2 regions of the Alkalihalobacillus phoenicis genome follow, and region 1 is predicted to be linked to the other one. Evidence: riboswitches for the same ligand, from Rfam matches in the RefSeq annotation. Region 1 holds a riboswitch; the other holds the start of a gene.

Region 1 (11,988 bases):
AAGAGAAAAATGGGTATTTACTCAAGAAAATCAACCTATTTGAAAATTTACAGTTTCTAAATAATATCTTAAAATAAGTTTAATTAAAGAAAGGAGAGACGTTAAAAAAACCTTCAGAAAGGATGTGAGTCCAATGACGTAGGTGAGCGAAGTGTACATTAGTCATGACATGTACATGGGGACTGGTAGACCATAAAGAGCAAACACATAAAATAATAGCAAAGCATAAACGTTTTAAAGAGGCTTTTGTGCAGTTGGAAGGGAATAGTAAGAATGTTAACGGTATATAGAAGTTAAAGACGACCCCAAAAAAACCATTTGATGGCGAGGGGTCGTTTTTTTATTTCTGCTTTAATTTTTCCATTTCTTCTGAGACAACAAAGGCTAGCTGATCATTTCCAAATAAAGAAAGAACTCCGAGTAACGTTTCATCAGCGATTTCACCTGCTTCTTCTTTTGAAACGGTTAATTCCTGAGTGTCTACTAGCAAAGAATTTTTTTGTTGGGATGGATAAGCCTTTTGATAAATTTCGAGCGGGTCTAAATCATGATTGATACACCATTGACTAAACACTAACACCATCATCTTTTCATCTTGCTGATATTGTTTGATGATTTGTTCCTCTATATTTTCTTTCAACGTAATTCCTCCATTACATAACATCTCTTTTGTAGGGCAGAATGAATGACGACTTTATTATCTCATCCCTGCTCCATTTAGACAACGCTAAGTATTCATAAGCAAATAAATGGACGAAAGGATTCATATCCATTACTCTTCTATATAACGAATTCAATAAGAAATCGTATGATATAAAAGTTTTGAAGGAGTGCTATAAATGGAATCCACTAAAACATTACAAGATATTCGTTTATCTGTCTTAGATCTCGTGCCCATTCTAGAAGGGAAAACGGTACAAGAAGCGTTTCAATCAAGTGTAACATTAGCTAAAAAAGCCGAGGAGCTTGGTTTCCACCGCTTTTGGGTCGCCGAGCATCATAATATGCCTGGAATAGGGAGTTCAGCCACTTCAGTTGTCATCGGCCATATCGCTGGCCAAACAACATCGATTCGTGTCGGTGCTGGTGGAATTATGCTTCCGAATCACTCTTCTTTAATGGTTGCTGAGCAATTTGGAACATTAGATGCCATTTATCCAGGGAGAATTGATTTAGGTTTAGGACGTGCACCAGGGAGTGATCAACAAACAATGCGAGCGGTAAGAAGAGGGTTAGGGACGACGGGTGATGAATTTCCTGATCAATTAGAAGAGTTAAGGCAATATTTTGACCCGAAACGCTCGCCTTTCCCACCAGCTGTAAGAGCTTACCCAGGCGAGGGACAAAATATTCCGATTTGGTTATTAGGTTCAAGTGGGTTTAGTGCAAAACTAGCGGCGGAATTAGGGTTACCATTTGCGTTTGCTAGTCATTTCTCCCCTGAATTTACATTGCCAGCCTTAGATATTTATCGTAGTAACTTTAAACCTTCTGATGTGTTAGATAAACCTTATGTGATGGTCGGAAAAAATGTCATTGCAGCAAAGACGAATGAAGAAGCTAAATTTCTAGCTACTTCAATGGATCAGCAATTTTTAAGTTTAATTCGGGGGCGTCCCGCAAGACTTTTGCCACCAAATGAAGATTTAACTGACCATCTAACGATCCATGAACGAGCAGCATTAGATAAACGAGGGGAATCAACCATTGCAGGAGATAAAGAGTTTATCCAAAAAGAGCTTCAATCTTTTTTAACTGAAACAGATGCGGATGAAATCATTATTAACTCGATGATTTATGATGAGGATGCACGTTTGCGTTCATTTAAAAGTATTGCAGAAGTAAGCAAAGTTAAGCATTCTTGAGCTAAGTGTACTGGTCACCAGTTACCCAATTGATGAGTTTATGCTCTCTTCAAATGTCGATCCATTTGAAGGCATAATTTTTAGACTATTTTTAAAAAAAGGATTGACCTACTTACTATTAAGACTTATAATACCAATAAGAATAATGAGAATTAAATGAATAGCTCTTATCGCGAGTGGTGGAGGGACTGGCCTGATGAAACCCAGCAACCGTTTTCTAAGGAAAATTGGTGCTAATTCCTGCGAATCGATTTTATGATTCGAGAGATAAGAGAGGATTTTACATAAAAACCTCTCTTAGTAGAGGTTTTTTTCTTTTGGTAGAAAAATCCACGTATAAGCAGTTATACATAACATGGGTTTTTAACTAAATAGTCAAGCATTAGGGGGAATAAAGATGAGAAAAAGTAAATGGAGATTAGGAGCAACGATCGCTCTTTTAACAACTGTTTTGTTAGTAGGTTGTGGTTCAAATGATTCCAATGATAGTGCGAGTGGTCAGGAGAAAGTCGATGATGACAATGTCAGCTTTGAGAATGTTCCAGAACGTTTTGCTAATGGTGAAGGAGCAAAAATTAAAGTGGTTCGTAAAATTGGTGGGGATGATCACACCGCTCAATTTTTAGCTGGAGCGAAAGAAGAAGCAGAAGCATTAGGTTTTGAAGTTGATGTATTTACGGCGAATGGTGATTCGGCAAGGTTCCATGACGCACTAACTCAAGATGTAGATAAATATGATGGGTTTATTATTTCACATGGTGATGATGAAGCGACAGTAGCGACTGTACAAGAATTAAGGGAAAAAGGAAAAAGTGTGGTTGCATTTGACTCATTAGCTGATTTACAAGAGATTGAAGGGGTAACCTTAACGTCACAAGATGATGAAGCGTTAGCTGATTTGGCTTTAGGACAACTTGTAGAAGATTATGATGGAGAGGCAAACATTGTCTATCTTTGGGTGGACGGTTTTGCTCCAATGGTTCGGAGAGATACTGTGTATAAACAATTTTTAGAACAATACCCTGGGTTAAATGAATTAGAACGTTTTGGAGTGGCTACTGATGATACATCTGTTCAAACTCAAAACGCGGTTGCGGCGATGCTAAATAAATATCCCCAAGGTGAAATTGACGCAATCTTCGCAACATGGGATGCGTTTGCAATTGGTGCCGCACAAGCGATTCGAGAAGCCGGTAGGGATGAAGTGAAAATTTACGGAATTGACGTTTCAAATGCTGATTTACAAGAAATTCAAAATGAAGCTAGTACGTGGAGTTATACAGCAGCTGTCGATCCAAAATTAATTGGAGCGGTTAATGTACGAATTTTAGCGAAAAAGCTTGCAGGTGAAGAAACACCAGAAACCTTTGACTTAGAAGCATCCTTAATTTCTCAAGAAGATTTGTTACAAGCGGACGAGTCAGTTAATATGATAAACCTTGCCGATATTATTACGGGCTGGGGAGAGTCAGATGCTTTTGAAGAAGATTGGATGCTTACATTAAAAGATTATTACGTAAAGTAATCAAATGAGGACTAGCAATGAAGCCTAAGGGTTATGATTCGAACAAATGTAGAAAGGGGCTGCTCTAAGTTAGCTCCCTTCTTTTTTAATGATTAAAGTGATTTAGTGAGCAAGTGTATGACTGGAGGGTGAACAATGAAAAAAAATGTGATAGAAATGAACCAAATAAACATTGAATTCCCTGGAGTAAAGGCATTAGATTCTGTTGACTTCTTCATTGAGTCAGGGGTGACACATGCATTAATTGGGGCAAATGGAGCAGGGAAGTCTACACTCATGAAAGTTCTATCCGGTTCCTATTCCCATTATGAAGGCACGATTAAAATGAATGGAAAAGAAGTTATGATTCGTTCACCTAAGGATGCTCAAAGTTTAGGAATTCAAATCGTTTATCAAGAAGTGGATACAGCGTTAATTCCTTATTTAAGTGTGGCGGAAAATGTGATGATGCCTTTTCTTATTCATAAAATGGCGAAATCTCAACTGATTAAGTGGAAAAAAATCCACGAAGAAACGAAAAAAGTATTGGAATCGCTCCATGTCTTTTTATCAACTGAAAAGCTCATAAGTGATTTAACTCTTGCGGAGAAACAAATGGTATTAATTGCTCGTGCCTTAACGACGGATTGTCGTTTTTTATTACTAGATGAACCTACTGCCCCTTTGAGTCAAAAAGAAACAGAGCAATTGTTTCGGATTGTGAGGCACTTAAATAAACAAAATGTTGGGGTCATTTTTATCTCCCATCGCTTACCAGAAATTTTTCAACTATGTGAGCAAATTACAATCATGCGTAGTGGAAGGAAAGTTATAACAGAAAAAGTAAACGAAACAAATGAAAATCGCGTTGTTTGGCAAATGCTTGGTCGTAAACTCGAGGAGCAGTTCCCTTATTATCGAAAAAAAGAAAAAAATACCGCTTTTGAGGTTAGCCATTTTTCAGACGGCGAAAAGATTAAAGACATTCATTTCTCGATTTCAAAAGGGGAAATTATTGGGATCGCAGGTCTTGTAGGGGCAGGGAAAACAGAACTATGCAAAGCGTTGTTTGGGGAAGCCAAAACGACTGGTCATATTCGTTTAAATGGAAAGGAATTAAACATTCATTCTCCATATGATGCCGTTAAAGCAGGCATCGCGCTTGTACCTGAAGAACGTAGAAAAGAAGGTCTTTTAATTGAGGAAACCGTAGAACATAATTTATCGGTTGCAAATCTGCGTTCTTTTACAAATCGTTTTCATTTTCTCTTACCCAAAAAAGAAAATACATCGGCCTTATCTTTAATAGAATCACTCGGTATAAAAACACCTAGTCCTAAAACAAAGGCTGAGTTTTTATCAGGAGGAAATCAGCAAAAAATCGCGATTGGAAAATGGTTAATAGCTGATTGTGATATTTATATTTTTGATGAACCAACAAAAGGAGTCGACGTAGGAGCTAAAAAGGATATCTTTCAATTAATCATCGCTTTAGCTAATAAAGGAAAAATGATCATCTATGCTTCTGCTGAGCTTGCCGAAGTTCTTGGCATTACGGAACGAATTTACGTTATGTATGATGGACAGATTGTCAAAGAATTAAATACAGAAGAAACAACAGAAGAGGAGATATTATACTATTCTGCAGGAGGACAGCAAGATGCAAACAGAACAGCCAATAAACAAGCCAATTAAAAGCAGCCAATCATTCTTTCAATTCTTATATAAATATGGCACGATAGTAACCGTCTTTTTATTAATCATTATTTTTACGATATTAGAACCACGCTTTATTCAAGCTGATAACTTAATTAGTATTTTACGCTCCATTTCGATCGTGACGATTATTGCGATTGGGATCACGATTTCGCTTACGGTGAACGGGTTTGATTTGTCTGTTGGCTCAACAGCCTCATTAGCCAATGCGGTCGTGATGTCGATGTTTGTTTGGTTTGCACAGGATACGTTTATTGCGATTATTTCGGCTCTTTTAGCTGCTTTATTAGTTGGGTTGTTCAATACGTTTATGATTGTTAAATTAAAGGTACCTGACATGTTGCTAACGTTAGCAACGATGTTTATTATTCAAGGGGTGGCCTTGACTTATACAAAAGGGGCCACGATTTCACAAAATATGGTGATGCCAGATGGAAGCTTTGCATCAGGCGAAGTCCCTCAACTTTTTCAAAAAATAGGACAAGTTCCTTGGATTATTTTGATTATGATAATGATTGTCTCGCTTGTTCATATCTTCTTGAACTATACAAAGCATGGGCGATATATGTATATGATTGGAGGAAACGAAGAGGCAGCAAGGTTATCAGGGATAGCCGTGAACAAATATAAATTGTTTGCTTATTTATTATCTGCCTCTTTTGCAGCCATTGGTGGAATTTTATTAGCTTCTCGTGTGATGAGAGCAGAAATCAATGCGGGCTCTCCATACTTAATGGAAGCAGTAGCAGCCGCTTTTATTGGATTTGCTGTTTTAGGAAAAGGAAAACCTAATGCTTTTGGAACGTTCGTTGGAGCTGTATTAATTGGGATATTAGCAAATGGACTTGTGATGCTTTCTGTTCCATATTATGCGATGGATATTGTGAAAGGGACTGTACTCGCCTTTGCTTTAGCCTTGACGTATTATAAACAAAAAAAGTAAACCAAATCTTTTTTTATTGTTATGTGATTTATGTTATCGTAAAAAGAAAACGAGGTGATAGCATGGCTACAAAAGAATTAGAAAATCGATTAGAAGATTTAAAAGCAGAATATTTACGCATTCAATTTGATTTAGAAAAAGTAGAATCAGTCGGAGGAAATATCGGGCCCTTAGAGCAAAAGCTAACGAAGGTCGAGGCCGACATACAAGAAGTTCATAAACAATTACGTGGATAAGCGAAAATGGTATCTTCGGTTGATTTGCAGTTAAAAAAGCTAACAAGTAGGAGATAATCCTAACAGTTAGCTTTTTTGGAAGGAGCCGCTCAAAAGGGAGGTTAATCCGACATTTTAACTTCTCTAGGTAGTTTTTTTTCTGCATCTGGAATATTTTTAGTTTGATAACGGACATGCTCAGTTGAGTAGATTTTAATTAATAATTGCCCACCATATACTTTCGCTTGGATTAAAATTGGTTGATTTAGCTTATTCTGAAAACGAAAATCAGGTCCATACCAACTGACAGTGGCATCTCGACCAGGAGGAACATAGGAAACACGGCGGCTGTGGATATATCTTTCCACAATCGTTAAATTGGCATGGTCTACGGCATTAAATAGCGTCGATGAAACTTGGCATATTCCACCGCCAATGTCTTCACTTAATTCACCTTTAACGATGACAGTTGCCCTTTTATAACCATTTTGTGCGGTTCTTTCACCGACCGTCTTATTAAATGAAAAGGCTTCACCTGGAAAAATAACTTGATTATGAATCGCTTCTGTTGCTAATTGGATATTATGACTTCTTTCTTTATTTCTTGAATTAAAATAGGTAATATAATGGCCTATTAACTGTGCCCGTAAACTTTCCATTAATTCTGTATTCACACGAGCATAAACGGGTTTTGTTGGAATATCGATCGTTTTTGTACCTGTTTGATAATAGGATTGGATGACTTGCCTTTTCAATTCATCTACATGTAATTGATAACCAACGATGTCATCGACCACTTCTCCATAAGGGCCAATATAAGCATCTTGAGCAGGTGTGTATATTTCCTGATTTAAATCGATTAAAAGCTGATCCAATTGCTGAATATCAATAAATGCTTCATCCATATAAGAATGCTTTAAATTTTGCCGATTGTATGTATCGATAATCTCATTATTTAAGCGTAAATGGATATCATCAGATAAATCTTCAATCGGAGAAACAAATAATAGCGAATGAAAAAGCAGTAGCCAGACCATAAATGTCACCTCATTTTATAGAATGAGTCAAAAGCTTCAATTTCATGATTTAAAATGAAGCAATTTAAAAGGAAAAAATCACCTATTCAAGAATTTTAAAGTATTGTTTTAAAAAAAGTTAGGGAGAGATGGGAATGCCGTTAATCGATATGCCCTTGGAAAAATTAAGGACTTATGAGGGGACCAACCCTAAACCAATTGATTTTGATGAATATTGGGATCAGGCTCTTGCCGAGATGAGTTCACTATCAAAGGAATATGTACTAATAAAAAGTGAATTTCAAACAAAAACGGTCGAATGTTATCATCTTTATTTTACCGGAATAAACGGGGCGAAAATCCACGTTAAATTTATGAAACCAAAAATGGACTCGTTCAAACAGGCTGCCGTCATAAAATTTCACGGATATGCTGGTCAATCTGATGATTGGTCGGGTTTATTATCATTAGCCAGTTTAGGTCACTCTGTTTTTGCGATGGATGTTCGAGGTCAAGCTGGGCTGTCTGAAGATGTTGGGGGCGTAAGAGGGAATACCCATCATGGCCATATTATTCGTGGTTTAGAGGAAGAAGATCCACATAAGCTCTTTTTTCGAGATGTTTTTTTAGATGCTGCTCAATTAGTATCTATTGTTCGTCAAATGGATCATATTGATGAATCGAGAGTGGCTACAACAGGGTGGTCACAAGGGGGAGCCTTAGCTTTAGCATGTGCTGCTCTCGTTCCTGATGTAAAAAAAGTGGCAACTGTTTATCCATTTTTAAGCGATTACAAACGAGTATGGGATATGGATTTAACAGTGGGAGCCTACCGTGAATTAAGAAGTTATTTTCGCTTTTTTGACCCAGAGCATAAAAAAGAAGATAAGGTTTTTGAAAAATTAGGTTACATAGATATCCAACACCTTGCCCAAAGGATTAAAGCAGAGGTTCATATTGGGATTGGATTAATGGACAGCATTTGCCCTCCATCCACACAATATGCAATCTATAATAAAATTCGCTCAGAAAAGCAAACGTATATTTATCCGGATTTTGAACATGAAAACTTACCGGGTCACTCAGATAAAATTCATCAGTTTTTGGAACAGTTATAAGAATCTCGGATAAGTGAGGCAGTCGTTTGAGAGTGTTGACGATAGGTCGCTCAGGATTCACTATTGGCTCTCTCATCCACGTCTGCCATACGAAATGATAATAACCCATCAAAAATCATTCTATGATGACTTGATGGGTTATTTTTTAGAGGGGTTAACGATGTCCCTATTGTTGTCTACGGTCTGAGCAAAGTTATTTTTACTTCGGTCTCAAAAAGTTCTTATTTGTTAATAACTCAACTTTCGCATCGAAAAAATCCGTTCAACGAGTTGGCAGAGCGAAAGGGAAGCTCTTAAACAAATGCCCTTGACACGTTTGAAAAGCGAGAACGTACTATCACACAAAACGGATAAACTGTGCATCAAGAAAAAAATAATAGGCTGCCCTCCGGTTGTCGCTCCCAAACAGACACTCCGCGTCCTGCAGGAACCTCATGAGCCTCCTCAGTACGCTTGCGGGGTCTCATTGGACGGTTTATTCCTGCGGGAGTCTCCGTGTCTGTTTGTCCGCTAGATAATGGAATCGAATCTAGGTTCGGTTTTCTCATTAGAACAAAAAAACAGTCATTACTTCAACGTACATTAGTTTGAGAATGATTTTTCTCCTTCCATGACTAATTCCGTTACAGTTGTAAACAAATCAGTGTGGATGCTCTGTACGTTAGCTAGATGATCGAGCTGGTTTCGATTTGAATCATGTCTTTTCATTACTTCAGACTTAGAAAAAAATAGGTGGCAACGACCTATTTAATTCCATAACCAACAAAGGGAAGAAGAAGGTCCTTCTGCGTTAGAAATAGCTGATTGAGAATGGCCCTATCATCAAGCCTCTCCACGACACTTAGCGGACAAAACCATACGGAGACTCCCGCAGGAATAAACCGAGCTTACTGAAAAAGTCTTATTCTCACCTTTACCGGGGAAGAATCTCAAATAATTAGGTGATTCATTAGATGATCTATTATGGCTCAGCTGGTTTTTCTTTGACCAAAACGGAGCCAGCGGAATACCCGGAGACTCCTGCGGGAGAAGTGAAACACGGGAGACCCCGCAGCGATGAGTGAGGAGGCTCCCGGTTCACCCGCGGAACGCGTAGGGTATGCAGCTGGCGGAGTAAGCCAAATCATCCAACCCTATTGTAACTAACAGAACTTTTTCAGTGGCCTCGAATAAACCGAGGAGGCTCGCCAGGTTCTCGGCAAGGACGCGGAGTATGGTTTTGGTAGCGACAGCCGAAGCGCTTAATTTTAGTGAACAATTTCCTTCAACAGCCTACGAAGAGATGTGTTCAGACTGTCAACGATTGAACATTGAACCGTTCATGTAAAGTCAATTTGAGTCTTGTATCGCCCTAAAGTTAATCTCTATCAACGGTTAAGGGTCAATTATACGCTGCGCAAGTTGAGTTAATAAAATGAAATGGTTTGAACATTTTCCTAGAGCAACGAAGCTAAAGATGTGTATATAATTTCACGTACCATATTTAAAAATTGAATAGGAAAAAACCAAATTAACAACTAACGACCGGAGCTTTACGTTTGAAGTACCATTTTAATACAGTTGGGACGAAAATAACAATCATTAAAATTCTTGTTAATTGAAAGGCACTGACTAAGGCAGGGTCAGCACCAACTTGTGAGGCCGTTAACACCATTTCGATTAACCCCCCTGGTGCCAAACTTAACAAAGCTGTTACTAAATCAATGTCTGTTACAGCACTAAAAAGAAACCCTAAAAGAAAGGCCATCATAATTAACAAAAGAGCGATGATAAAATAAACGAGACAATATTTTCCTCCAGCTTTTAAATCGGAAAGAAGAATACTTTTTCCTAAACTGATTCCGATCATAATTTGAGCGATTATTAGAATGAACTCAGGTAATACTGGTAAGGTAATGGGGCTAATATTTAATAGAATCGTAACCGCCATTGAGCCAATGACAATGCCAGCTGGTATCATATTGCGAACAAAATAGCCTATGACTAAAGGTAAGATAAAATATAAATAATTCCAATCAAAAATGAATGGTACTGGCGAAGCAATAGGACTCGTCATCGCCCCACTATTACCCCCAAACACTAAAATAATAAATGGGGGGATTATAAATAAAACAGTCAATAATCGGACGGTTTGAAAAATGACAACATAAGAAGATTTGGCATGTAAAGATTCACTAGCAATGGCCATTTCGGTTAAGCCACCGGGAATAGAACTAAAGACGCTCGTCACCTGGTCAATGGGAAGCCATCTTGAGACGAGAGAACTTAAGAAAAAACTAAAGCCTATTAAAAAAATTGTCGCTATTACATAATGTATAAAATAGGGAGCCACTGTTACAAATGTTGCTGTGGTAAAATACAAACCGAAATAAGCTCCTAAAACGACTAAACCAGCATCCTTACATATGACAGGAAAAGCTAATGTTCTGTTCGTAAAAGCTTGCCATAATATCACAAAAGTTAAACTGCCTAACATCCATGGCAGTGGAAGATGAAAATAATAAAAGACAAAACCACCAATTGTCCCGATTAAAAGTGCTTCAAAAAGCAGTTTACTTAGATTTTGCAAATGAAAGACTCCTTTAATTTAAGATGAACCATAAGTATTATTTTAATCAAAATTATGGGGAAATGATAGAGGAATAAATGAGCAGAGGACAACTTACAAAAGGAAGAGGAATTGTATCATTTTGGGATCACCCATGACATTTATCATGGTTTTGTATATGACAGCTATGACTGCTCAACTTCCTTTTTCTTTTTTATAATAAAAAAAAAGAGTTAGAAGGAGTTTTTCAGTATGGATAAAGATAAACAAAAGGCACTGCGTAAACAAGTTGCCCCATTTGAAAAAGCGAATTTAAACACAAGTGTGGTACAATTATTCAATACATTTATTCCCTTTTTCGGATTGTGGACATTAGCTTATTTCAGTTTAGAAATTTCCTTTTTATTAAGTTTAGTTTTTTCAGTAGTAGCTGGTGGTTTTCTTGTACGTATATTTATTATCTTCCATGATTGTTGTCATTTTTCCTTTTTCAAAAATCGTAAAGCGAATCGGATTGTTGGGACGATTTCCGGCATTTTGACTTTATTTCCATATAGCAAATGGGGTCATGAGCATGCCATTCACCATGCGACAAGTGGGAATTTAGATAAGCGTGGTGTCGGTGATATTTGGATGATGACAGTTGAAGAGTATAAGAATGCTTCAACGATGACGAAATTACGTTATCGTGCCTATAGAAATCCTTTTGTTATGTTTGTAATAGGACCTATTTTTGTTTTTGTGATTGATAATCGTTTCAACCGAAAAGGAGCAAGACGAAAAGAACGATTAAATACGTATTTTACCAATTTAATGATTGTGCTCATGTTTGGTGGGTTAAGTTTATTAATTGGTTGGCAAGCATTGTTACTTGTACACGGACCTATCTTTTTTGTTGCAGGTGTTGCAGGTGTTTGGTTGTTTTATGTTCAACATACATTTGAGGAATCTTATTTTGAAGAAAATGATGAGTGGGAATATGTGAGGGCCTCTGTTGAAGGAAGTTCTTATTATCAATTGCCAAAACCCCTACAATGGGTAACAGGTAATATTGGTTACCACC
Region 2 (11,988 bases), 1.5 Mb from region 1:
AAACATAATCTTTATATTGTTTCAGACGAAATTCATGCTGATCTATTATATGAAGGACATTCCCATATTCCGATTGCCTCAATAGATCCTGAAATGAAAGAGCGTATCTTTACGTGTTTGGCTCCGAGTAAAACCTTTAATTTAGCAGGACTCCAAGTTTCTTATATTGTGATGGAAGATAGTGCCACACGTTTAAAGCTCAAAAAGTTTATCGCAACCACTTTTACAGGTATGAATAACAGCTTTGCAGAAGTGGCGATGGAAGCGGCGTATACACATGGAGAACCATGGTTACAGGAATTAATGACTTATATCCAAAGCAATTACAAGCTAGTGACCGATTTTCTAAGGGAGCATATGCCAAAGGTGAAATGGATGGAACCAGATGGGACGTACTTGTTATGGTTAGATTTTTCACAATTAAACTTCACTCCAGCTGAACGAAAAAAGTGGCTCATTGAGGAAGCGAAAGTAGGCTTTAATCATGGAGCGATGTTCGGGGAGGAAGGGAAAGGGTTTGAACGAATGAACTTGGCTTGTCCAGCGAGTACGATTGAAGAAGCGTTAAATCGTTTAAAAGCAGCTTATGTAAAAAGCGGCTATTAATTTCAGAACAATTTACGAAGGTAGGAGGATTTAGTGCGTTAATGACGAATAGATTATATAAAAGGGTGCATTTTGTCATAACTTCATCCGGATACACATATGATTGGATTAGCTAAGTTTGTCCATACATTTTTGTTAAAGTTTAAAAAAAGGAGACATTTACAAATGAAACAGATGAATCAATTTTTTGAGTTGGTCGACGAATGTAAATGGAAGCTTGATAGGAACTTAACGAAACAAGAATTAGAACTCATTATGTGGATTCAAGAAAGAAAGTTAGAAGCACTTTTTGAAGACGCTAAGCCTTCTTAATAATGTTAGAGAGCACCCTTATGTAAAAATAAGGGTGCTCTATTTTGGTCGTATACATAATTGGATTTGAAAAACTTTGGACTAAAACTCATAATATGATTTAATAGGAGTATGTATTTTATGGATTCAACTGTTCTCTTTTGACCTAAAACGGAGCGAGCGGAATACCCGGTGACTCCCGGCTCACCCACGGAACGCGTAGGGTATGTAGCTCACGGAGTAGGCTAACTAATGTAACCATATTTTAACGAGTAGCCCGTTTTTTAGTGGCTTAATACATAAGGGAGGAAGTAAGGATGAAAACATTTAAACTTTACTCAATTTATTTATTAAAAGGGAAATCAGGCAAGCTTACACATTATCCATTAAAGCTTGAGCGTGGATTAATTATTAACATGGAAAATTCCAAACAAACATGGTTAATAGAAGCCGTTGTGGAAAAAGAGCAGTTTGCTTTTTTTAATGAAGTGCAACAAGAGGATAAGGACTTATTAATTGACGTCGTTATTTCAAGAAAAGATAATTACCCAGCGACATTAATCACAAAAGTTTCGGAAATTACCCAATTAACATCAGGGATTAGCATTTTAATGAAAGGAAACCTCATTTTAGGAAAAGATGAAGTTTTAGAAGATGTCGTGGAGGATCTAGTCGATGAAAATTATAAGGGGCCAGAATTTATCGATGAGTTCAAACGAAGAAAAGCTAACTTAACGGCTCATTCCCAGCGAACATTAGATGAGGTTTATGAGGAATTATTAAAAAAGGATGATTACCGACTTGTTTAAAAAAAGTCGTGAAAATGAGGTTCAAGACCAGTCTTTTTTCTGTAGCACCATAGAAGAGTGAGGTAGATACTCATCACGTCCGCTCGAAACATAAATTCCATACGAAAAGATAATAACCCACCAAAAAATCATTTTATGATAACTTGGTGGGTTATTTTTTTGAGACTTGCTGTTTCCTCCCGCTGTCTTCCACTTTTTATACAGAATAGAATTAGGGGCTTGTTGAATACTTAGTACATAAGAATGGTTTTCGTAAAAGGGGAAAAGTGATGTTAGGAGAGAATAAGAAATTAGCGATATTATCGATTGCCTCAATTCCTCTTGTCATGACATTAGGGAATTCGATGCTCATTCCCGTCCTGCCAATGATCGAAAAGGAATTAGATATTACTTCGTTACAAGTGAGCATGCTCATTACGATTTATTCCGTTGTGGCGATTATTTGCATTCCGATTGCAGGTTATCTTTCGGACCAAATTGGCAGAAAAAAAGTTATTATTCCGAGTTTAGTTATTTCAGGAATCGGTGGTTTAGTTTCTGGACTGGCTTCGGTTTATATAGCCAATCCATATTATATGATTTTAATTGGGAGACTATTGCAAGGAGTTGGGGCAGCTGGTGCTTCTCCTATTGTGATGCCGTTAGTTGGGGATATGTATCGGGATCAAAAGGAGGTTAGTAAAGGGTTAGGAATGATTGAAACGTCAAACACATTTGGTAAAGTTCTCAGCCCCATTTTAGGGGCAAGTTTAGCGGCTATTCAATGGTACATCCCCTTTTTTTCATTCCCTGTTTTTTGTTTAATTTCAATTGTTTTAATGACCTTTCTCGTCAAATCACCCGAACTGTCAACCGAAAAAGTTAAATTTCCCGATTTTTTGAAGCTACTTAAAGGAATATTTAAACGGGAAGGTAGATGGCTGTACGCTGTATTTATCATTGGTGGAATTTGTATGTTTGTATTATTTGGTGTGCTATTTTATTTATCGACGATGTTGGAAGAGGAACATAATATTGAAGGCATCAAAAAAGGGATTGTGCTTGCTGTGCCCTTAACAGCATTATGTTGTAGTTCCTTTGTAACAGGCAAGTTAATCGGCCAAAATAAACAAAAAATGAAAGAGATGACGATCATCGGTTTAATCGGACTAACTTTATCGATTGCTGTGATTGCTTTTTCAGAAGATATTTATATTTTATTAACTTGTTTATTTATAAGTGGGATTGGAATTGGTTTTGCTTTGCCAAGCCTAGACGCTCTTGTCACGGAAGGCATTGTGAAGGAGCAAAGAGGCTCCGTTACTTCATTCTATAGTTCGATGCGATTTGTTGGAGTAGCTTTAGGTCCACCTATATTTACGTTGCTCATCAAAATATCACACCAGTTTTTATTTTTATCAAATGCTATTCTATGTTTGATTATTTTATTATTAGCGATATTTTTTATAGAAGGAGGAGAAAAGATCAAAATTACATGGTAAGCAATTGATAATGGACGTCATTGCCCTTTATACTGAAATGAAGAAGAGGGGCGGTGATGATCATTTATCAATTTACAGATTTAAATGGATGCTCTATTTCTTTACAATTTGCCCAAGGTTTGCCGCGGGATGTTAAACATGTTTGGATTCTTTGCCGTTTTGAGGAAAGCTGGCTGTTAACAAGGCATAAAAAACGAGGATATGAGTTTCCTGGTGGAAAGGTCGAAGAAGGAGAGAGTCTAGAAGAAGCTTGTCATCGTGAGGTATATGAAGAAACAGGGGCGATTATTGGGCGGTTAGATTATATCGGTTGGTATCGTGTGGAGGGCAATGGTCAGCTGTTCAATAAGGCGATTTTTTTGGCTGAAGTTGAGGTCGTTGAGGAGAAGGATGATTATTTAGAAACGAACGGACCACTTTTAATCAAACAATTTCCCGACAACCTAAAACAAAATCCAGAATATAGTTTTGTCATGAAGGATAAAGTTTTACCATTAGCCCTTCAGTACATAGAAAATAGGGACGATAGATGAACTAGAAAATGAAACTTAGCAGACGAGATAGGTTGGCCGACTCCTGGAGGATGAAAGGGGAGTTCACTGAAAAGGTCTTAACATCAACTTTAACTTAGAAATTAGTTTTTCGAGTAGATAGTCGCTCATGGATTCAAACTATTTTTTTATGATCCAAAACGTAGCCAGCGGAATACCGGAGGCTCCCGGTTCACCCGCGGAACGCGTAGGGTATGTAGCTGGCAGAGTATACAAAATCATCCAAACTTGATTCTAACTAACAGAACTTTTTCAGTGGTCACAGGAAAGGGGAGGCTGCAATCCATTGGCGTAGACAGTTCAGCTCCCGCCGGAGGGTCTGTGCCTTCCCTCTCACTTTTATAATATTCAAAAAGGGGCTGAACCCTCAAAGATCATTTTCATGACTTTTGGGACAGTCCCTTTTTTATTGTCCATTAAAATTGGATTAACTTTTTCTCGAGGAGCTCGACTAGTTTATACATGACAGTTGCTAAAACGGCAATCACAACTAAGCTCATTAAGACAAGGGTAAAATTGAATACTTGGAAGCCGTAAATGATTAAGTAGCCAAGCCCTTGTTTGGAGACGAGAAATTCCCCAACGATAACGCCAACCCATGAAAGGCCGACATTGACTTTTAATGTCGAAATAATCGTTGGCATCGAGGCCGGTAAGATCGCATTTCCAAATGTTTGTGCCTTTGATGCTCCAAATGTTTTTAACACTTTAACATAATTAGCGTCGACTTCTTTAAAGGCACTATAAACAACAATCGTAGTGATAATGACTGAAATTAAGGCCCCCATTGCTAAAATAGAAGTAAACCCAGGTCCTAGACCGACGATTAAAAGCGGACCAAGGGCAACCTTTGGCATTGAATTTAAGACGACTAGATAAGGATCAAGGACCTTAGAAGTAAAGGGGGACCACCAAAGGATAGCGGCAATGATGACCCCGACAAGGGTTCCGATAATAAAGCCAAGAATCGTCTCAAATAAAGTAAAAGATGTGTGTAAAAATAAACTTCCATCAGAGATGCGTGTGACAAGTAAATCCCAAATTCGTGACGGCATACTAAATAATAAAGGATCAATCCATCGCTGACGTGCTGCGACTTCCCAAAAAGTAAGGAAGGAAACGAGTATACTTATTTGAACAATAAAAACTTGCCATTTTTGTTTACGTAATGAACGTAAATAATTATCATGAAGTTTTCCGAGGTTCAAGGGATTCCATCTCCTCCCATATTAAGTTGAATTGCTCGGTATAAGCAGAAGTTTGACGTGCATCAAAAGGGATGAGTTCCTTTATTTCTTTTGGGATATCAAAAACACGATGAATCCGACCGGGTTTTGTATTTAACAAAACGACTCGATCAGACATCGAAATGGCTTCCCCGATATCATGTGTAACTAAAATCGCTGTTTTGCCTTCCCTTTTTAACGTTTTAAACACGAGATCTTCTAGCTTTAGCTTCGTTTGATAATCTAGAGCGGAAAAGGGCTCATCTAATAACATAAACGAAGGATCTGATGCGAGCATTCGAATCAGGGCAACCCTTTGTCTCATTCCCCCTGATAACTGGGCAGGGTACAACGATTTTTTGTCTAACAAACCCATCGCATCAAGTAAATTTAAAGCTCTTCTTCTTGAAGACTCATCTAATGAATGTCGAATATGCTGACCAATGGTGATATTACTTTCAATCGTGAGCCAAGGGAATAAATAGTCCTGTTGGAGCATGTAGCCGATATTGGTCGTTTTTGGCTCAATCCGCTTTTCATTTAATAAAATTTTTCCTTTTGTTGGCTTTAAAATACCAGAAATGAGAGAAAGAAGAGTCGTTTTCCCGCAACCACTTGGACCGATAATCGAGATAAATTCTCCTTCATTAATGGTTAATGAAATATCCTCTAATGCTAATGCTGCTTCCTCTTTTGTTAAGTAAATCTTCGAGACGTCTTGAATCGTTAATTTAGCCATCGAATCAGTCCAATACGCTTTCAGCGATACTTGTATTCACGAGCTCGCGGAAATCAATTTCTTTAGGGAGTTCTCCAGCTGCATCCATAATGACTTGAAGTTGAATCCAAGCTTCCTCTGTTAAGAGAGGATCAGTTGCATATGAGCCTTGAGATTGATAACGGTCCACAACTTGAGCAATTAACTCGACATCCGCATCTTCAAAAAAGGTAGCAATCGATTCAGCGATGACGTCACTTGATTGCTCTTCTACCCATTGTTGTCCTTTATATAACGCGCGAGTGAATGCTTCTAAAGTCTCTGTGTTTTCTTTAATAAAACTTTCTTTTGACATAAATCCTGTGTATGGCACAAGTCCGGATTCTTCGCCAAACGAGGCGACGATGTACCCAATTCCTTCATTTTCAAATTGAGTCGCTTGTGGTTCAAATAATTGAACAAAATCACCTGTCCCTGAGGCGAACGCACTTGGAATATTTCCAAAATCAATACTTTGAATTAATTCAAGGTCTTGATGAGGGTTAATTCCATGCTTTTTTAGTACATGCTCACCTACCATTTGTGGCATTCCACCGACACGTTGACCTAAAAACGTCGTATCACGTAAGTCCTCCCATTCAAATGAATCCATTTTCTCTCTGGAAACAAGGAAAGTCCCATCTGTTTGGGTAAGGGCAGCAAAGTTAACAGCAGGGTCATTTGCTCCTTGTGCATAGACGTAAATCGACGTTTCTGCACCTACTAACGCAACATCGGCTCCATCAGAAAGAAGAGTGGTCATCGTCGTATCCCCACCCCAAGTAGTCGTTAATTCTAAATCAATGCCTTCCTCTTCAAAAAAGCCTTCCGAAATCGCGGCGTATAAAGGGGCATAAAAAATTGAACGAGTTACTTCAGCTAGACGAATTTTCTGTAATTCTGCGTTTGAATTGGAGCAAGCAACGGGCAGCAAGATTAAAGATATCAGTAGAATGATCGAGGTCATTCGTTTTAAGAAAACCATCTGTTTCAACTCCTCAAAGGTTAAATATTTGTAATTGTGATAGTCTATGTAGGTGTACGTTATTGTGTGTTAGCCTAGATAATAAAGGTTGTGAAAAAATGTTACTTGCTCAAGTTAGAGTTCCTTCCCCACATCCACGCATTGAACTTTTTGAAATGACTTATTTGAGTGAAGGCTTAAAAGTGAAAGGTTATTTAGCGAAGCCCATAATGGCTAAAAGCTTGCCAGGTCTTCTTTATTTAAGAGGAGGAATTAAGAATGTCGGCATGGTACGGGTCCAACGATTAATTCAATGGGCCAGTGAAGGATTTGTGGTTATGGCTCCGTTTTATCGTGGGAATAAAGGAGGAGAAGGACAAGAGGATTTTGCTGGGGAAGATCGTTATGATGCGATTCATGCTCTCGATATATTAAGTGAGTTACCATATGTGAATGCCAATAGCCTCCATGCATTAGGTTTTTCTCGTGGTGGTGTGATGGCCCTCCTTACGGCGATTGAACGACCTCAATTAACGACATGTACCCTATGGAATGGGGTGACGGACATGTTCTTAACCTATGAAGAACGGGTCGATTTAAGAAGAATGCTGAAGCGTGTCATTGGTGGTACGCCGAATAAGTATCCCGAACGTTACGAATATAGAAGCCCGATAAGTGAAATGAAAAAAACGAATATCCCGATATTAGTTATTCATGGTGAAAAAGATAAACATGTTTCGGTCGAGCATTCAATTCGATTAGAAAAAGCATTAGGTGACCAAGTAGAAGCTTGGTACTTTAAAAAATTTCCCCATCATTTCCCTGTTAAAGATCAGCAGAAGGTTTTGGGAAAGGCAGCAAAGTGGATGAAATCACAAGAAAAGAGAAAACTAAACGAATAGACGTACGTAGGGAATTTTGTATAGGAAAAAACTTGATCCAAAAGAAACGCTAGAGATCGTTGACAGTCACCCTGATCTGCGTTATGATATGTCCCGAACGGATACTCTTATCCTGAGTAGGTGGAGGGACAGGCCCGAAGAAACCCAGCAACCATTACTTCATTGAAAAGAAGTGAAAAGGTGCTAACCTGCAAGGTATATTCCTTGGACGATAAGAGGCGAAAGGTAAACACTCCAACCCTTTTCCTCACTGTGTGGAAAGAGGGTTTTTATCGTTTATATTTGTCTAAAATACGTCTTCGATTGTTTTTACTCCCACAATCGGAAATGAGTGCCGTCACAATTTTTCGCCCATGACTGTTTGTTGGTTATGTGCAGAGGAGGAAAATAGAAATGGTTTTAAAAAGTAGACGTCTATTTACATCAGAATCAGTAACGGAAGGACATCCAGATAAAATTTGTGATCAAATTTCGGATGCCATTCTTGATGAAATTTTGAAAAGTGATCCAAACGCACGTGTTGCTTGTGAAACATCAGTAAATACAGGACTTGTCCTTGTAGCTGGTGAGATTACAACGAGCACATATGTCGATATTCCGAAAATCGTTCGTGAGACGATTAAAGGGATCGGTTATACTCGTGCAAAGTATGGTTTTGATGCAGAAACTTGTGCCGTTTTAACATCTATTGATGAGCAATCAGCTGATATCGCTCAAGGTGTTGACCAAGCATTAGAAGCACGTGAAGGCCAAATGACAGATAAAGAAATCGAAGCAATTGGTGCAGGGGACCAAGGGTTAATGTTCGGTTTTGCGACAAACGAAACAGAAGAATTAATGCCATTACCAATCTCATTAAGCCATAAATTATCTCGTCGCCTTGCTCAAGTACGTAAAGAAGAAATTCTTGATTACTTACGTCCAGATGGAAAAACGCAAGTAACGGTAGAGTATGATGAAGATGGAAAACCAGTTCGTGTTGATACAATTGTTATTTCCACACAGCATCATCCAGAAGTAACATTAGAGCAAATCGAAAAAGATTTAAAAGAACATGTTATTAATGAAGTCGTTCCTGCTGAGTTAATTGATGCAAGTACAAAATACTTCATTAACCCAACTGGTCGATTTGTTATTGGTGGACCTCAAGGGGATGCTGGCTTAACAGGACGTAAAATCATCGTTGATACGTACGGTGGTTACGCTCGTCACGGTGGCGGTGCGTTCTCTGGTAAAGATGCAACTAAAGTAGACCGTTCTGGTGCTTATGCAGCTCGTTATGTAGCGAAAAACATCGTGGCAGCAGGTCTTGCTGAGAAATGTGAAGTTCAATTAGCTTATGCTATTGGTGTAGCTCGTCCGGTATCGATTTCAGTTGATACATTTGGTACAGGTGTTGTTTCAGAAGAAGTTCTAGTTGAATTAATCGCTGAGAACTTTGATCTTCGCCCAGCTGGTATCATCAAAATGCTTGACTTACGTCGCCCAATTTATAAACAAACAGCTGCATATGGACATTTTGGCCGTACAGATGTTGCATTACCTTGGGAAAGCACAGATAAAGCCGCAGTGTTAAAAGAACAAGCTAAATTAGCGAAGTAATATTTTAAGAAATGTAAAATAAATATAAAAAAAAGCTAAATCGTTGTGAGCAACGATTTAGCTTTTTTATATTTAATCAGTTAAGTGGGAAAGTCCTTATCAATGCAGGAGCAGCGCTGTTAATTGAATATACGAAAGTGAAGGGCCACCCTTTTAACCAACATCGCCCAGTTTATGTAGATATTTTTATAAAAAGGAGAGTATGTGAAGAGGTTCAATCGGTAAAAATGAAAATAGGGAGGTGAATGAAAATGGCGACTGATGTATTATGTGAAGTAAATAACTGTGTTTTTTGGGATAATGGAAATCGGTGTAGTGCCGATAAAATTTATGTAGTTAGTCATAAAGGAAAAAAGGCGAACAAAACTGAAGAAACAGACTGTAAAACGTTCGAACCAGAACATATGGGATAAGTTTTTTCAGAAGCAAATTTTCCTGAATGGCTACAAAATGATCTCGTCCATTAGGATGCGGTGATCATTTTATATTCATCTGCAAAGTCTATGCTCAAGACGATTAATGATGAATAGAAAAGGAAGACTTTGTTAGGGGGGAGGATGATTGGTCTTCCCCCCCTACTTATAATATTGATTATCATTATCAATATTATACATAGTAGGTGCAAGTAAAATTATTTATATAAGATAAACTTCAGCATAGCGATTATTTCTGTTGTAATGATTTATAAAATTGGCCTTTATCACGATAATCTTTAACAATTCGTTTCATCTCTTTTTTATCTTCTTCATTAATTTCACGAATGACTTTCGCTGGCCGACCGAATGCAAGAGTGTTAGGTGGAATTTTTTTACCTGGAGGGACTAAGCTACCAGCCCCAATAAAAGCACCTTCTCCTACTTCTGCTCCATCTAAAATCGTTGACCCCATCCCTATTAAAGCTCTTTTTTGAATGATACAGCTATGTAACATGACTTGATGTCCAACGGTTACTTCATCTTCAATAATTAACGGTTTATTTGGACTTTGATGCAACATGGATTGATCTTGAATATTAACACGTTCACCAATGATAGTCGGAGCGACATCTCCACGAATGACCGTTTGAAACCAGATACTCGATTCTTTTCCAATGACAACATCTCCTGTTATCGTAACATAATCAGCAATAAAGGCTGACTCTGCGATAACAGGTTTTTTTCCTTTGTAAGCGTAAATCAAATTATTCATCTCCTTTGTCTTTTTACAGAAAAACGATATACTTATTTTATCATTTCTTAAAAAAAGAATGAGGAAAAGATGAACAGTTTCCTTATGATGAAAGAGTGGCCGTTCATAATAAGAAAGAAAAACCAAAATGGATGATCTATGATGCTTACATTCATAAGTTAGAGAGGGGCAAACAAAAATGTGGACCTATTTTATAGAGGATTCAAGAGCAACAATCGTCCTTATTCACGGGGCTGGCGAACATCATGGCCGCTATGAATGGTTAGCGAATAAATGGAATGAACACGGGATTAATGTCGTGATGGGTGATTTGCCTGGTCAAGGCAGGACGAGAGGGAAAAGAGGGCATATTAATAGCTTTTCCCAATACCTTGATTCTGTTGATGAATGGGTTAAAGAAGCCGAAAAACAAGAAGTACCCGTTTATTTATTAGGGCATAGTATGGGTGGACTTGTCGCAATTCGATATATGATGGAGAAAAAAAACAATATAATAAAAGGGTTAATGTTATCCTCCCCATGCTTAGGTTTATACAAGCCTCCATCGCAAGGGAGAGAAATGATGTCAAAGGCCTTACACCGTGTAAGTCCTTCATTAACCGTTAACTCAGGCATTAATTCGGCTCTTGTGACAAGAAACGAAGAGATTCGTGATTTATATATGAGGGATGAATTACGAGTGTCAAAGGTATCTGTTAGATGGTATCGAGAGCTCAGCAAAGCAATGCATTTGGCGATTCGTTATCCAGAAAAGATGCCAGATATTCCGCTTGTTGTTATGCAGGCGGGCGATGATAAAATTGTGAGTAAATATGCTGTGAAAGATTGGTTTGATAGCTTGGACATAGCAGAGAAATCATATAAAGAATGGAACGGGTTTTATCATGAAGTATTTAACGAGCCTGAGCGAGAAGATGTATTTCGATATGCGGTTGGCTTTATGAATTTATGGGAGTATTAAATTGTTCAATAAATTTTAAAGCTTGATTGATTGTTGCGGGACTCATTTTATGCTAACGTAATGAAGAAGAAAAAGGAGGATAAATTTTGAAAGTTCCGACGCAACCAATCCCACTAATGATGAATATTTTTAGGGATGTTCTTCCGACTGTTCATCGTTATTATGATCAATGGAAGGAAAGAGCGAAATCCATTCCTGACCCCGAATTAAGAGCCCAAGCATTAGATGCTCTTGAGAGAAAAGAGTTTCATTGTGAAGGTGGCGGAATTTACGGACTACTTGCCCGCGATCGTTTTGATGAATTAATTCAATTTATCATCGCTTATCAAATTATGTGTGACTACTTAGACAATCTATGCGATCAAAGTGATTATTTAGATCCAAAAGACTTTCGCTCCTTACATAATGCTCTACTCGCCGCATTAACTCCAGGTGAACCTCTAGTGAATTATTATCAATATCGAATTGAACAAGAAGATGGTGGCTATTTACATGAGCTGATTGAAACGTGTCAGCACATTTTAGTAACCTTCCCTTCTTTCCGAATGGTTCAAGAAAATATGCTTGAATTGAGTCAATTATATGGTGACTTGCAAGTTCATAAGCATGTGATAAAGGAAGAGAGAATTCCGAGACTAGAGGCGTGGTTT

What was found. Region 1 has a riboswitch for S-adenosylmethionine ahead of AA0017_RS08875 (sugar ABC transporter substrate-binding protein). Riboswitches for the same ligand answer to the same signal wherever they lie in the genome.
Region 2: linked by a shared signal. The riboswitch ahead of metK (methionine adenosyltransferase) and the one ahead of AA0017_RS08875 (sugar ABC transporter substrate-binding protein) in region 1 are both predicted to bind S-adenosylmethionine.

Annotation. Positions count from the first base shown of each region.
Region 1 covers NZ_CP154853.1:1,865,864-1,877,851, reverse strand. Annotated here, with positions in the region: gene AA0017_RS08885 (hypothetical protein) at 341-664, opposite strand; gene AA0017_RS08880 (LLM class flavin-dependent oxidoreductase) at 840-1,865, shown strand; SAM riboswitch class I at 2,030-2,139, shown strand; gene AA0017_RS08875 (sugar ABC transporter substrate-binding protein) at 2,263-3,390, shown strand; gene AA0017_RS08870 (sugar ABC transporter ATP-binding protein) at 3,526-5,064, shown strand; gene AA0017_RS08865 (ABC transporter permease) at 5,030-6,028, shown strand; gene AA0017_RS08860 (SE1832 family protein) at 6,091-6,264, shown strand; gene AA0017_RS08855 (VanW family protein) at 6,366-7,280, opposite strand; gene AA0017_RS08850 (alpha/beta fold hydrolase) at 7,415-8,377, shown strand; gene AA0017_RS08845 (AbrB family transcriptional regulator) at 9,888-10,946, opposite strand; gene AA0017_RS08840 (fatty acid desaturase) at 11,178-11,988, shown strand, end outside.
Region 2 covers NZ_CP154853.1:370,000-381,987, forward strand. Annotated here, with positions in the region: gene AA0017_RS01685 (MalY/PatB family protein) at 1-606, shown strand, start outside; gene AA0017_RS01690 (hypothetical protein) at 772-918, shown strand; gene AA0017_RS01695 (YwpF family protein) at 1,215-1,706, shown strand; gene AA0017_RS01700 (MFS transporter) at 1,976-3,187, shown strand; gene ytkD (RNA deprotection pyrophosphohydrolase) at 3,244-3,720, shown strand; gene AA0017_RS01710 (ABC transporter permease) at 4,155-4,946, opposite strand; gene AA0017_RS01715 (ABC transporter ATP-binding protein) at 4,924-5,703, opposite strand; gene AA0017_RS01720 (ABC transporter substrate-binding protein) at 5,708-6,706, opposite strand; gene AA0017_RS01725 (alpha/beta hydrolase family protein) at 6,805-7,587, shown strand; SAM riboswitch class I at 7,692-7,805, shown strand; gene metK (methionine adenosyltransferase) at 7,981-9,189, shown strand; gene AA0017_RS01735 (DUF1540 domain-containing protein) at 9,441-9,602, shown strand; gene AA0017_RS01740 (gamma carbonic anhydrase family protein) at 9,853-10,368, opposite strand; gene AA0017_RS01745 (alpha/beta hydrolase) at 10,556-11,338, shown strand; gene AA0017_RS01750 (tetraprenyl-beta-curcumene synthase family protein) at 11,425-11,988, shown strand, end outside.